DNA from 3 places in the Streptomyces sp. NPDC013157 genome. Region 3 is predicted to be linked to each of the others. Evidence: riboswitches for the same ligand, from Rfam matches in the RefSeq annotation. Region 3 holds a riboswitch; each other region holds the start of a gene.
What was found. A riboswitch is a leader RNA that binds a small molecule or an ion and turns the genes downstream of it on or off. The one in region 3 is predicted to bind thiamine pyrophosphate.
Positions count from the first base shown of each region.

Region 1: linked by a shared signal. The riboswitch ahead of thiO (glycine oxidase ThiO) and the one ahead of thiC (phosphomethylpyrimidine synthase ThiC) in region 3 are both predicted to bind thiamine pyrophosphate.
Region 2: linked by a shared signal. The riboswitch ahead of ACFY6U_RS23075 (thiamine ABC transporter substrate binding subunit) and the one ahead of thiC (phosphomethylpyrimidine synthase ThiC) in region 3 are both predicted to bind thiamine pyrophosphate.

Region 1 is NZ_JBIBAK010000004.1:270,042-273,309, reverse strand. Features, by position in the region: gene ACFY6U_RS14545 (NAD(P)/FAD-dependent oxidoreductase) at 1-1,195, opposite strand, end outside; TPP riboswitch at 1,361-1,472, shown strand; gene thiO (glycine oxidase ThiO) at 1,470-2,639, shown strand; gene thiS (sulfur carrier protein ThiS) at 2,636-2,848, shown strand; gene ACFY6U_RS14530 (thiazole synthase) at 2,854-3,268, shown strand, end outside.
Region 2 is NZ_JBIBAK010000007.1:345,986-349,253, reverse strand. Features, by position in the region: gene ACFY6U_RS23080 (ABC transporter permease) at 1-334, opposite strand, end outside; gene ACFY6U_RS23075 (thiamine ABC transporter substrate binding subunit) at 379-1,449, opposite strand; TPP riboswitch at 1,522-1,629, opposite strand; gene rlmN (23S rRNA (adenine(2503)-C(2))-methyltransferase RlmN) at 1,654-2,760, opposite strand; gene ACFY6U_RS23065 (VOC family protein) at 2,830-3,268, opposite strand, start outside.
Region 3 is NZ_JBIBAK010000012.1:245,516-248,783, reverse strand. Features, by position in the region: gene ACFY6U_RS32280 (YibE/F family protein) at 1-1,092, opposite strand, end outside; TPP riboswitch at 1,164-1,341, shown strand; gene thiC (phosphomethylpyrimidine synthase ThiC) at 1,334-3,154, shown strand.

The DNA.
Region 1 (3,268 bases), on a different contig from region 3:
CGGACAGGGCCTCCGGGTCCATCTGGCGGCCCGCCTCGATCAGGCGGCGGCCCTGGGCCAGGTCGCGGGGGCGGCCTACCGCCAGGAGGGCTACCAGGCGGCCCTCGCGGAGCCAGCAGACGCTCCAGGACGGCCCTGTCGGGTCGCCGCGCCAGATCAGGTGGTCGGCGGCGGCGTGGTGGCCGGCGTACTGGACGAAGCGGCCGAACTGTTCGGACCAGAAGTACGGGACCGGGTCGTAGACGGCGTCGGTCTCGCCGAGGATGTTGGCGGCGACCGTGCGCGGGCCCTGGAGGGCGTTGTCCCAGTGGTGGACGAGCAGGCGCTCGGCGTAGCGGCCGGACGGGAAGGAGGCGCAGTCGCCGACCGCGTAGACGTCGGGGGCGCTGGTGCGCAGGCGGTCGTCGGCGAGCACCTCGTGGTGCGGGCCCAGCCCGATGCCGGAGCCGGCCAGCCAGGCGGTGGCGGGGCGGGCGCCGATGCCGACCACGACGGCGCCCGCGGGCAGCCGCGAGCCGTCGTCGAGCACCACCGCGCCGGGCTCGATGCCCGCCACGCGCGCGTGGGTGCGCAGGTCGGTGCCGCTGTCCGCGTACCAGGCGGCCATCGGCGCGGCGACCTCGGCGGGAAGCGCTCCCGCGAGCGGGCGGTCGGCGGCCTCGACCACGGTGACCGCGCAGCCGGCCTCGCGGGCCGCGGTGGCGAACTCGGCGCCGATCCAGCCCGCGCCGACGACCACGATGTCGTGCTGCCGGGCGAGCACGGGCCGCAGCCGCTCGGCGTCGTCCAGGGTGCGCAGCAGATGGACGCCGGGCACGCCCTCGGTGCCGGGCAGCGTGATCGGCTCGGCGCCGGTGGCGAGGACCAGGACGTCGTAGGGCACCGGGCCGGCCTCGGTGTCCAGCTCATGGTCGGTGGTGCGCACGCCCAGCGCCTCGCGGCCGAGCGCCAGCTCGATGCCGAGCGCCTCGAAGTCCACCTCGAAGGCGGAGCCCTCCGACTTGCCGAGCAGCACGGCCTTGGAGAGCGGCGGCCGGTCGTACGGCTGGTGCGGCTCGGCGCCGATCAGCGTGACAGTCCCGGTGAACCCCTGCTCCCGCAGGGCGACGGCGGTCTGCACCCCGGCCATCCCCGCGCCCACGACGACCACGCGCCGCGTCTGTGACGTGCTCCGTCGCTGCGTCTGCTCGCTCACCTGATCACCATAGACAAGAACGATAGACAACTGACAAAGAGTCAGTCAGGGGTCGTGGCGTATGACCTGTTCCACAGCACTGTCCACAGCACTGTCCACAGCGCCGTCCGCAGTGCCGTCCGAGGCCGTCTTACCGGGGCGGAGCGCCGCGGGCTAGGGTGGCGGGGAAGCACACGCGGGAGCCCGGACGCACCGGGCTGAGAGGGAGGCTGGCGGCCTCCGACCGTACGAACCTGATCCGGGTCATGCCGGCGAAGGGAGGGGCTGGACGCCCATGTCCTCACGTACGTCCGACGTCCTCGTCATCGGGGGCGGAATCATCGGCCTGGTCACGGCCTGGCGGGCGGCCCAGCGCGGGCTCGCCGTCGCCGTGGCCGACCCCGAGCCCGGCGGCGGGGCCGCGCAGGTCGCGGCCGGGATGCTGGCCGCCGTCACCGAGCTGCACTACGGCGAGCAGACCCTGCTGGGGCTCAACCTGGCCTCCGCGCGCCGCTATCCCGACTTCGCCGCCGAGCTGACCGAGCTCACCGGCCGCGACCTCGGCTACCGGCGCTGCGGCACCCTCGCGGTCGCGCTGGACGCCGACGACCGCGCCCATCTGCGCGAGCTGCACGCCCTCCAGAAGCAGTCGGGCCTGGAGTCCGAGTGGCTGTCCGGGCGGGAGTGCCGGCGCCTGGAGCCGATGCTCGCGCCGGGTGTGCGCGGCGGGCTGCGGGCCGACGGCGACCACCAGATCGACCCGCGCCGGCTGGCGGCCGCGCTGGTGGCCGCGTGCGAGCGGGCCGGGGTGGTGTTCCACCGCGACTGGGCCGAGCGCCTGGAGGTGGTACGGGAACGGGCCGCCGGTGTCCGCACCCGTGCGGGTGAGGCGCTGGGCGCCGGCCAGGTGGTGCTCGCGGGCGGCAGCCTGAGCGGGCGGCTGGCGGGTGTGCCCGACGACGTGCTGCCGCCGGTACGGCCGGTGAAGGGGCAGGTGCTGCGGCTGACCGTGCCCGCCCGGTACGCGCCGTTCCTCAGCCGGACCGTACGGGCCGTGGTGCGCGGCGGGAACGTCTACCTGGTGCCCCGGGACAACGGCGAGCTGGTCGTCGGCGCGACCAGCGAGGAGCTGGGCTGGGACACGACCGTGACGGCGGGCGGGGTGTACGAGCTGCTGCGCGACGCGCACGAGCTGGTGCCCGGGATCACCGAGCTGCCCCTGACCGAGACCCGGGCCGGACTGCGCCCCGGCTCCCCCGACAACGCGCCGCTGCTCGGGCCGACCCGCCTCGACGGACTGCTGCTGGCCACCGGGCACTACCGCAACGGGGTGCTGCTCACGCCGGTCACCGGAGACGTCATGGCAGAGCTGCTGGCCGGCGGCGAGCTGCCGGCGGAGGGCCGTCCGTTCACGCCGAGGCGATTCGACCCCCTCCCCCGCCAACTTGTGGAGCAGACCGCATGAACCTCTCCGTCACCATCTCCGTCAACGGGGAGCGCCGGGAGATCGCCCCGGGCACCGCTCTCGACTCGCTCGTGCGGTCCCTCACGGCGGCGCCCTCCGGGGTGGCCGCGGCCGTCAACGAGACCGTCGTACCGCGCGGGCAGTGGGCGACGACCGGGCTCGCCGACGGCGACCGGGTGGAAGTCCTGACCGCCGTGCAGGGAGGCTGAGCGCCATGGCCGACGATCCCTTCGTCCTCGGGGGTACGACGTTCTCGTCCCGGCTGATCATGGGTACCGGGGGTGCACCCAGCCTGGAGGTGCTGGAGCGGGCGCTCCTCGCGTCCGGGACCGAGCTGACCACGGTCGCGATGCGGCGGGTGGACCCGGGGGTACGGGGCTCCGTGCTGTCGGTGCTCGACCGGCTCGGGATCCGGGTGCTGCCCAACACGGCCGGGTGCTACACCGCGGGCGAGGCGGTGCTGACGGCACGGCTGGCGCGGGAGGCACTGGGGACCGATCTGGTCAAGCTGGAGGTCATCGCCGACGAGCGGACGCTGCTGCCGGACCCGGTCGAGCTGCTTGACGCGGCGGAGACGCTGGTGGACGACGGGTTCACGGTGCTGCCGTACACGAACGACGATCCTGTGC
Region 2 (3,268 bases), on a different contig from region 3:
GGCCGCCCCGCCCGACGAGCGCGAGGAACGCGGTGCCCACCACGACCGTCGGCAGCACGAAGGGCACCGTCACCACGGCCCGCAGCACCTGCTTGCCCGGGAAGTCGAGGCGGGCGAAGACGTAGGCGGCGGGCAGCGCGGCCAGCAGGGTGAGCGCGGTGGAGGCGAGCGCCTGCCAGGTGGTGAACCAGAGCACGTGCCGGATGTCGGACTGGCCGACGACGTCGGCGATCCGCCCGAACCGCCACACCCCGTCGACCCTCAGCCCGCGCGTGACGATCGCCGCGACCGGCCAGGCGAAGAAGACGGCGAAGAACGCGACCGGCACGAACATCAGTCCGAGCCGCGCCGCGCTCCCCGAACGGCCCTTGTGCGCGGCTACTTCAGTACGAGTGACGTCCACGTCTTGACCCACTGGTCACGGTTGGCGGCGATCTCGTCGGGCGCCATGGTCTCGGGGTCCTGGGCTGCGGGCCCGTACTTCGTGAACTCGGCAGGCACGCTCGCCCCCTTCACCACCGGGTACACGAACATGTTCAGCGGCATGTCCTCCTGGAACTCCCTGGAGACCAGGAAGTCGATGAGGGCCTTGCCGCCCTTGGTGTTCCCCGCGTTGCTCAGCAGCCCCGCGAACTCGATCTGCCGGAAGCAGGTGCCGGTCGCGACCCCGGTGGGCGCGGTGCTCGGCTTCGGGTCGGCGTAGATGACCTCGGCGGGCGGCGAGGAGGCGTACGACACGACGAGCGGCCGGTCGCCGCCGGCCTTCTTGCCGCCGGCCGAGCCGGAGAACTCCTCGTCGTAGGCCTGCTCCCAGCCGTCGACGACCTTGACGCCGTTGGCCTTGAGCTTCTTCCAGTAGTCCTGCCAGCCGTCGTCGCCGTACTGAGCCGCGCTCCCTAGCAGGAATCCCAGCCCCGGCGAGGAGGTGGACGCGTTCTCGGTGACGAGGAGGTTCTTGTACTGCGGCTTGACGAGATCGGCGTACGAGGTCGGCGGGGTCAGCTTGTGCTTGCTGAAGTACGCCTTGTCGTAGTTGACGCAGATGTCGCCGTAGTCGATGGGCGTGACCCGGTGCCTGTCCGCGTCCAGCTGGTACGCCGTGCCGACCGTGCCGAGCCCCTTCGCCTCGTACGGCTGGAAGAGACCGTTGTCGAGGGCCCTGGAGAGCAGGGTGTTGTCGACGCCGAAGAAGACGTCGCCCTGCGGGTTGTCCTTGGTCAGGATCGCCTTGTTGACGGCCTGCCCGGCGTCACCGTCCTTGAGGACCCTGACCTTGTAGCCGGACTGCTTCTCGAAGTCCTGGAGCACGTTCTTGGAGACGGCCCACGAGTCGTGGCTGACCAGAGTGACGGTCTTGGAATCGGCGTCGGAACCCGACGACGACGAGCACGCGGACAGCGTGACGAGACCGAGCCCGACGGCCGCGGCCAAGAAGGTCCTTGTGTGCACTGGTGTTTTCCTCCTGGGGTTGACCAGGAAGAGACGCGGCCCTGCCCGCGGTGTGCGGGCAGGGCGCAACAGCTTGAGTGATGACCGAACTTCCTACCCAGAATGACCTGGGCGAGGTTCAGAGGGTCTGCGGCCCGGTTGCCGCACTCTCAGCGCTGTGGCGCTCCCCTGTCGGAATATGAAGATGTACCTACGGCCCTCAGATTACCGCTCGGTGGCCGCGAGCTGACCGCAGGCTCCGTCGATCTCCTGCCCGCGGGTGTCCCGGATCGTCACCGGCACACCGTGCGCCTCGATCGCCTCGACGAACGCCTTCTCGTCCTCCGGCCGCGACGCGGTCCACTTCGAACCCGGAGTCGGGTTCAGGGGGATGAGGTTGACGTGCACGGGCTTGCCCTTGAGCAGGCGGCCCAGCCGGTCCCCCCGCCACGCCTGGTCGTTGATGTCGCGGATGAGGGCGTACTCGATGCTGAGCCGACGCCCGCTCTTCTCGACGTACTCGAACCCGGCGTCGAGGACCTCGCGCACCTTCCACCGCGTGTTCACGGGGACGAGCGTGTCGCGCAGTTCGTCGTCGGGGGCGTGCAGCGAGATCGCCAGCCGGCACTTGAATCCCTCGTCGGCGAACCGGTGGATGGCCGGGACCAGTCCGACGGTCGAGACGGTGATCCCGCGCTGCGAGAGGCCGAGCCCGTCCGGGGCGGGGTCGGTGAGAGCCCGGATCGCTCCGACCACCCGCTTGTAGTTGGCGAGCGGCTCGCCCATCCCCATGAAGACGATGTTGGAGAGCCGCGCGGGACCGCCAGGCACGTCCCCGTCCCGCAGCGCCCGCATCCCGTCCACGATCTGGTGGACGATCTCGGCGGTCGACAGATTCCGGTCCAGACCCGCCTGCCCGGTCGCGCAGAACGGGCAGTTCATCCCGCACCCCGCCTGCGAGCTGATGCACATGGTCACCCGGTCCGGGTAGCGCATCAGCACCGACTCGACGAGCGTGCCGTCGAACAGCCGCCACAGCGTCTTGCGCGTCGTCCCCTCGTCGGTCGACAGATGCCGTACGACGGTCATCAGCTCGGGGAACAGCGCCTCCCGCAGCTTGTCCCGCGACCCGGCCGGGATGTCGGTCCACTGCTCGGGGTCGTGCGCGTACCGCGCGAAGTAGTGCTGCGAGAGCTGCTTGGCACGGAACGGCTTCTCCCCGACCTCGGCCACCGCGTCCTTGCGCTCGGCGGGCGAGAGATCGGCGAGATGCCGCGGCGGCTTCTTGGCTCCGCGCGGCGCGACGAAAGTGAGTTCTCCGGGATTAGGCATGGCTGTACCAGTGTCGCAGATCAACTGAGGTGGCCTGCGACCGAAGGTTCGGCGGGGACTTGGAAGGGCTCAGCCCCTGGCCGTCGTGATGATGGCGAAGAGGGCGCCGGAGGGGTCGCGGAACATGGCGAAGCGGCCGATGCCCGGGGCCTCGGTGACCGGGATGAGGGTGGTGGCTCCGGACTCGGTGGCCCTGGCGAAGGTGGCGTCGCAGTCGGTCACCTCGAAGTAGGGGTGCCATTCCGGGGTCGAGCCGGCGTCGAGGTTGGCCTGGGGCAACTGCATCAGTCCGCCGTGGGCCGCCGCCGGGCCGGCGCCGGCCGGGGTGAGGATCGTGTAGGTCAGTCCCGGGCCCATCGGCACGTCCCGCGTCTGCCAGGAGAAGACCGACTCGTAGAACGTCTTCGCCGCGGCCGCGTCGGTGGTGTAGAGCTCCGTCCTGGACAGGCTGCCGGGGACCGCGACAAGGTCCAGGCCCTGGGTCTCGCCCGGCTGCCAGACCGCGAAG
Region 3 (3,268 bases):
ACCGATGATGACACCGGCCAGCAGCAGGCCGCTCATGTCGATCGACGGGTACAGGCCGTGGATCAGGCCGGTGTTGTCGTCGGTGTTGCCGGTGAGCGCGGCCCAGTCGATGAACTCCGAGCCGAGCAGGCCGATCAGGCACAGGGAGACCAGCGTGCCGAGCACCGCCACCGAGGTCCGGGCTGACAGCCCGTGGCAGATGTACAGGGCGATCAGCATGATGGCGCTCGACCCGACCACCGCCATCAGCAGCGGATTCGAGCCCTGCAGGATCCCCGGCAGGATGAACAGCGTCAGCACCAGAAAGCTGACGGCCAGCGCGACCAGGGCCATCACACCGCGCAGGCGGCCCACCACCACGACGGCGAGCGCGAAGATCCCGGCGAGCAGCGCCATCGGGAACTTCCGGTTCACGTCGGTGACCGAGTACTGCAGGTCCCTGGGTGCGGAGGGCTCGTACGCGGCCACGACCTGCTCGCCCTCGTGCAACTGCCGCGACTGGTCGGGCTGCACGATCTCGGTGAAGGTACGGCCCTTGTCCTTGCCGGTGTCGACCCGGACGGTGGCCTTCTTGCAGGTGCCGTCCCCCTCCTTCGAGGAAGTGCCGTCGGCTGTGGCGGTGTCGGCGGTCGAGCCGCCTCCGGAGGCGTTGACCGACTTGCAGCTGACCGAGACGACCTTGGTGACCGTCGCCGCCTGCGTCTGGCGGTCGAAGCCGACGCCGGTGCGCTCGTGCGGCGGGGCACCGCCGGGCCACAGCACCACCAGACCGACCACGACCGCGGCGGTGAAGGGGATGAGGATCGCCGCGATGACCTTGCGCAGATGCTTGGAGACGGGCGCGGCGGGACCGTGGCTGTGACTGTGCCCGTGCGAATGGCCGTGACCCCCGCCGGGTCCGGATCCGTCCTGGGCCTCGCGGTGGCCGTGGGCATGGCCGTTGTCGTGATGGTGGGCATGGCTGAGGGCCTGCTCATGGATGTGTCCGTCACCGGCACCACGGCCCCCGTGGCCGGGTCCGCCGCCCTGCGGGGCGCCGTTGCCGCGCCGCGGGTCCGGGGGCGGATAGGGGTGCTGCTGTGTCGAGGTCACCGCCCGATCATCGCAAGAACGGTAGGGGCCCTCTGTTCACCGCGCCCGAATTGACGCTAGCGTGGAGGCACCTTTGCACACGCGGGAGCTCGGAGCACCGGGCTGAGAGGGCGCTGACCTCCGTATTCGCGATGTTTCACGTGGAACGTGTGATGTTTCGCAGGAAACGCCGCCCGACGGAAGCCGCTGCGTCGACCGCCGAACCTGTTACCGGGTAATGCCGGCGTAGGGAGTAGGTCTTATGACCAACAAGGACGCACGCACGCCTGCCTTCAGCCAGGACGAACAGTCCATTACGGGCGAACCGTCCCCGGAGGCCGGGAGGTCCATCGGCTGGCACAAGGGGTATGTCGAGGGCTCCCGCCCCGACCTGCGGGTGCCGGTCCGTCAGGTGCATCTCACCAACGGGCAGTCGGTCACGCTCTACGACACCTCAGGCCCGTACACCGATCCGCTCGTCGAGACCGACGTCCGCAGGGGCCTGCCGCCGCTGCGGGAGAACTGGATCGTCGCCCGCGGCGACACCGAGGAGTACGCGGGCCGGCCCGTCCGTCCTGAGGACGACGGAATCAAGCACACCTCGCCGCGCGGTGGCCTGCGCAACCTGGATGCGGTCTTCCCGGGCCGTCCGCGCCAGCCGCGTCGCAGCCGGGAAGGCGAGGCGGTGACCCAGCTCGCGTACGCCCGCCGGGGCGAGATCACCCCGGAGATGGAGTACGTGGCCATCCGCGAGAACGTTTCTCCTGCGGTGGTCCGTGAGGAGATCGCGGCGGGCAGGGCCGTACTGCCCGCCAACGTCAACCACCCGGAGATCGAGCCGATGATCATCGGCAAGCGGTTCCTGGTGAAGGTCAACGCCAACATCGGCAACTCCGCGGTCACCTCCTCCATCGAGGAGGAGGTCGAGAAGATGACCTGGGCGACCCGCTGGGGCGCCGACACGGTCATGGACCTCTCCACCGGCCGCAACATCCACACCACCCGTGAATGGGTGCTGCGCAACTCCCCCGTCCCCATCGGCACGGTGCCGCTCTACCAGGCCCTGGAGAAGGTCGACGGCAGGGCCGAGGAACTGACCTGGGAGATCTACAAGGACACGGTCGTCGAACAGGCCGAGCAGGGCGTGGACTACATGACCGTCCACGCAGGCGTGCGCCTGCCGTACGTGCCGCTCACCGCCAACCGCAAGACCGGCATCGTCTCGCGCGGTGGCTCGATCATGGCGGCCTGGTGCCTCGCGCACCACAAGGAGTCGTTCCTGTACGAGAACTTCGAGGAACTCTGCGAGATCCTCGCCGCCTACGACGTCACGTACTCGCTCGGCGACGGGCTGCGCCCCGGCTCCATCGCGGACGCCAACGACGAGGCCCAGTTCGCGGAACTCCGCACGCTCGGGGAACTCAACCGGATCGCCAGGCGTTTCGATGTACAGACCATGATCGAGGGCCCGGGCCACGTCCCGATGCACAAGATCAAGGAGAACATCGACCTTCAGCAGGAGATCTGCGATGAAGCTCCGTTCTATACGCTCGGCCCGCTGACCACGGACGTCGCGCCGGCGTACGACCACATCACCTCCGGCATCGGTGCCGCGATGATCGCCTGGTGGGGCACGGCGATGCTCTGCTACGTCACCCCCAAGGAACACCTGGGCCTGCCCAACCGGGACGACGTCAAGACCGGCGTCATCACCTACAAGATCGCAGCCCACGCGGCCGACCTCGCCAAGGGCCACCCCGGCGCGCAGGAGTGGGACGACGCACTGTCCGACGCTCGCTTCGAGTTCCGGTGGGAGGACCAGTTCAACCTCGCCCTGGACCCGGACACCGCCCGCGAATTCCACGACGAGACGCTCCCGGCGGAGCCGGCGAAGACGGCTCACTTCTGCTCGATGTGCGGGCCGAAGTTCTGCTCGATGAAGATTAGCCAAAGCATCACAGAGCGGTTCGGCGGTGCGGCGGCCGAGGGGGCGACACCGGAGGAGGTCGCGGAGGGGATGCTCCAGAAGTCGAAGGAATTCGCCGCGAGCGGGAACCGGGTGTACCTGCCGATCGCCGACTGACATGGTGAAGGGGGCAGACCCGAAGGCCTGCCCCCCCACACACACAGGGTCAAGCTCGGTCGTAGCCAGGGCAGTTGAGTGTGTCGATCCGAGTTGGTCCTCTACGGCGAGTCA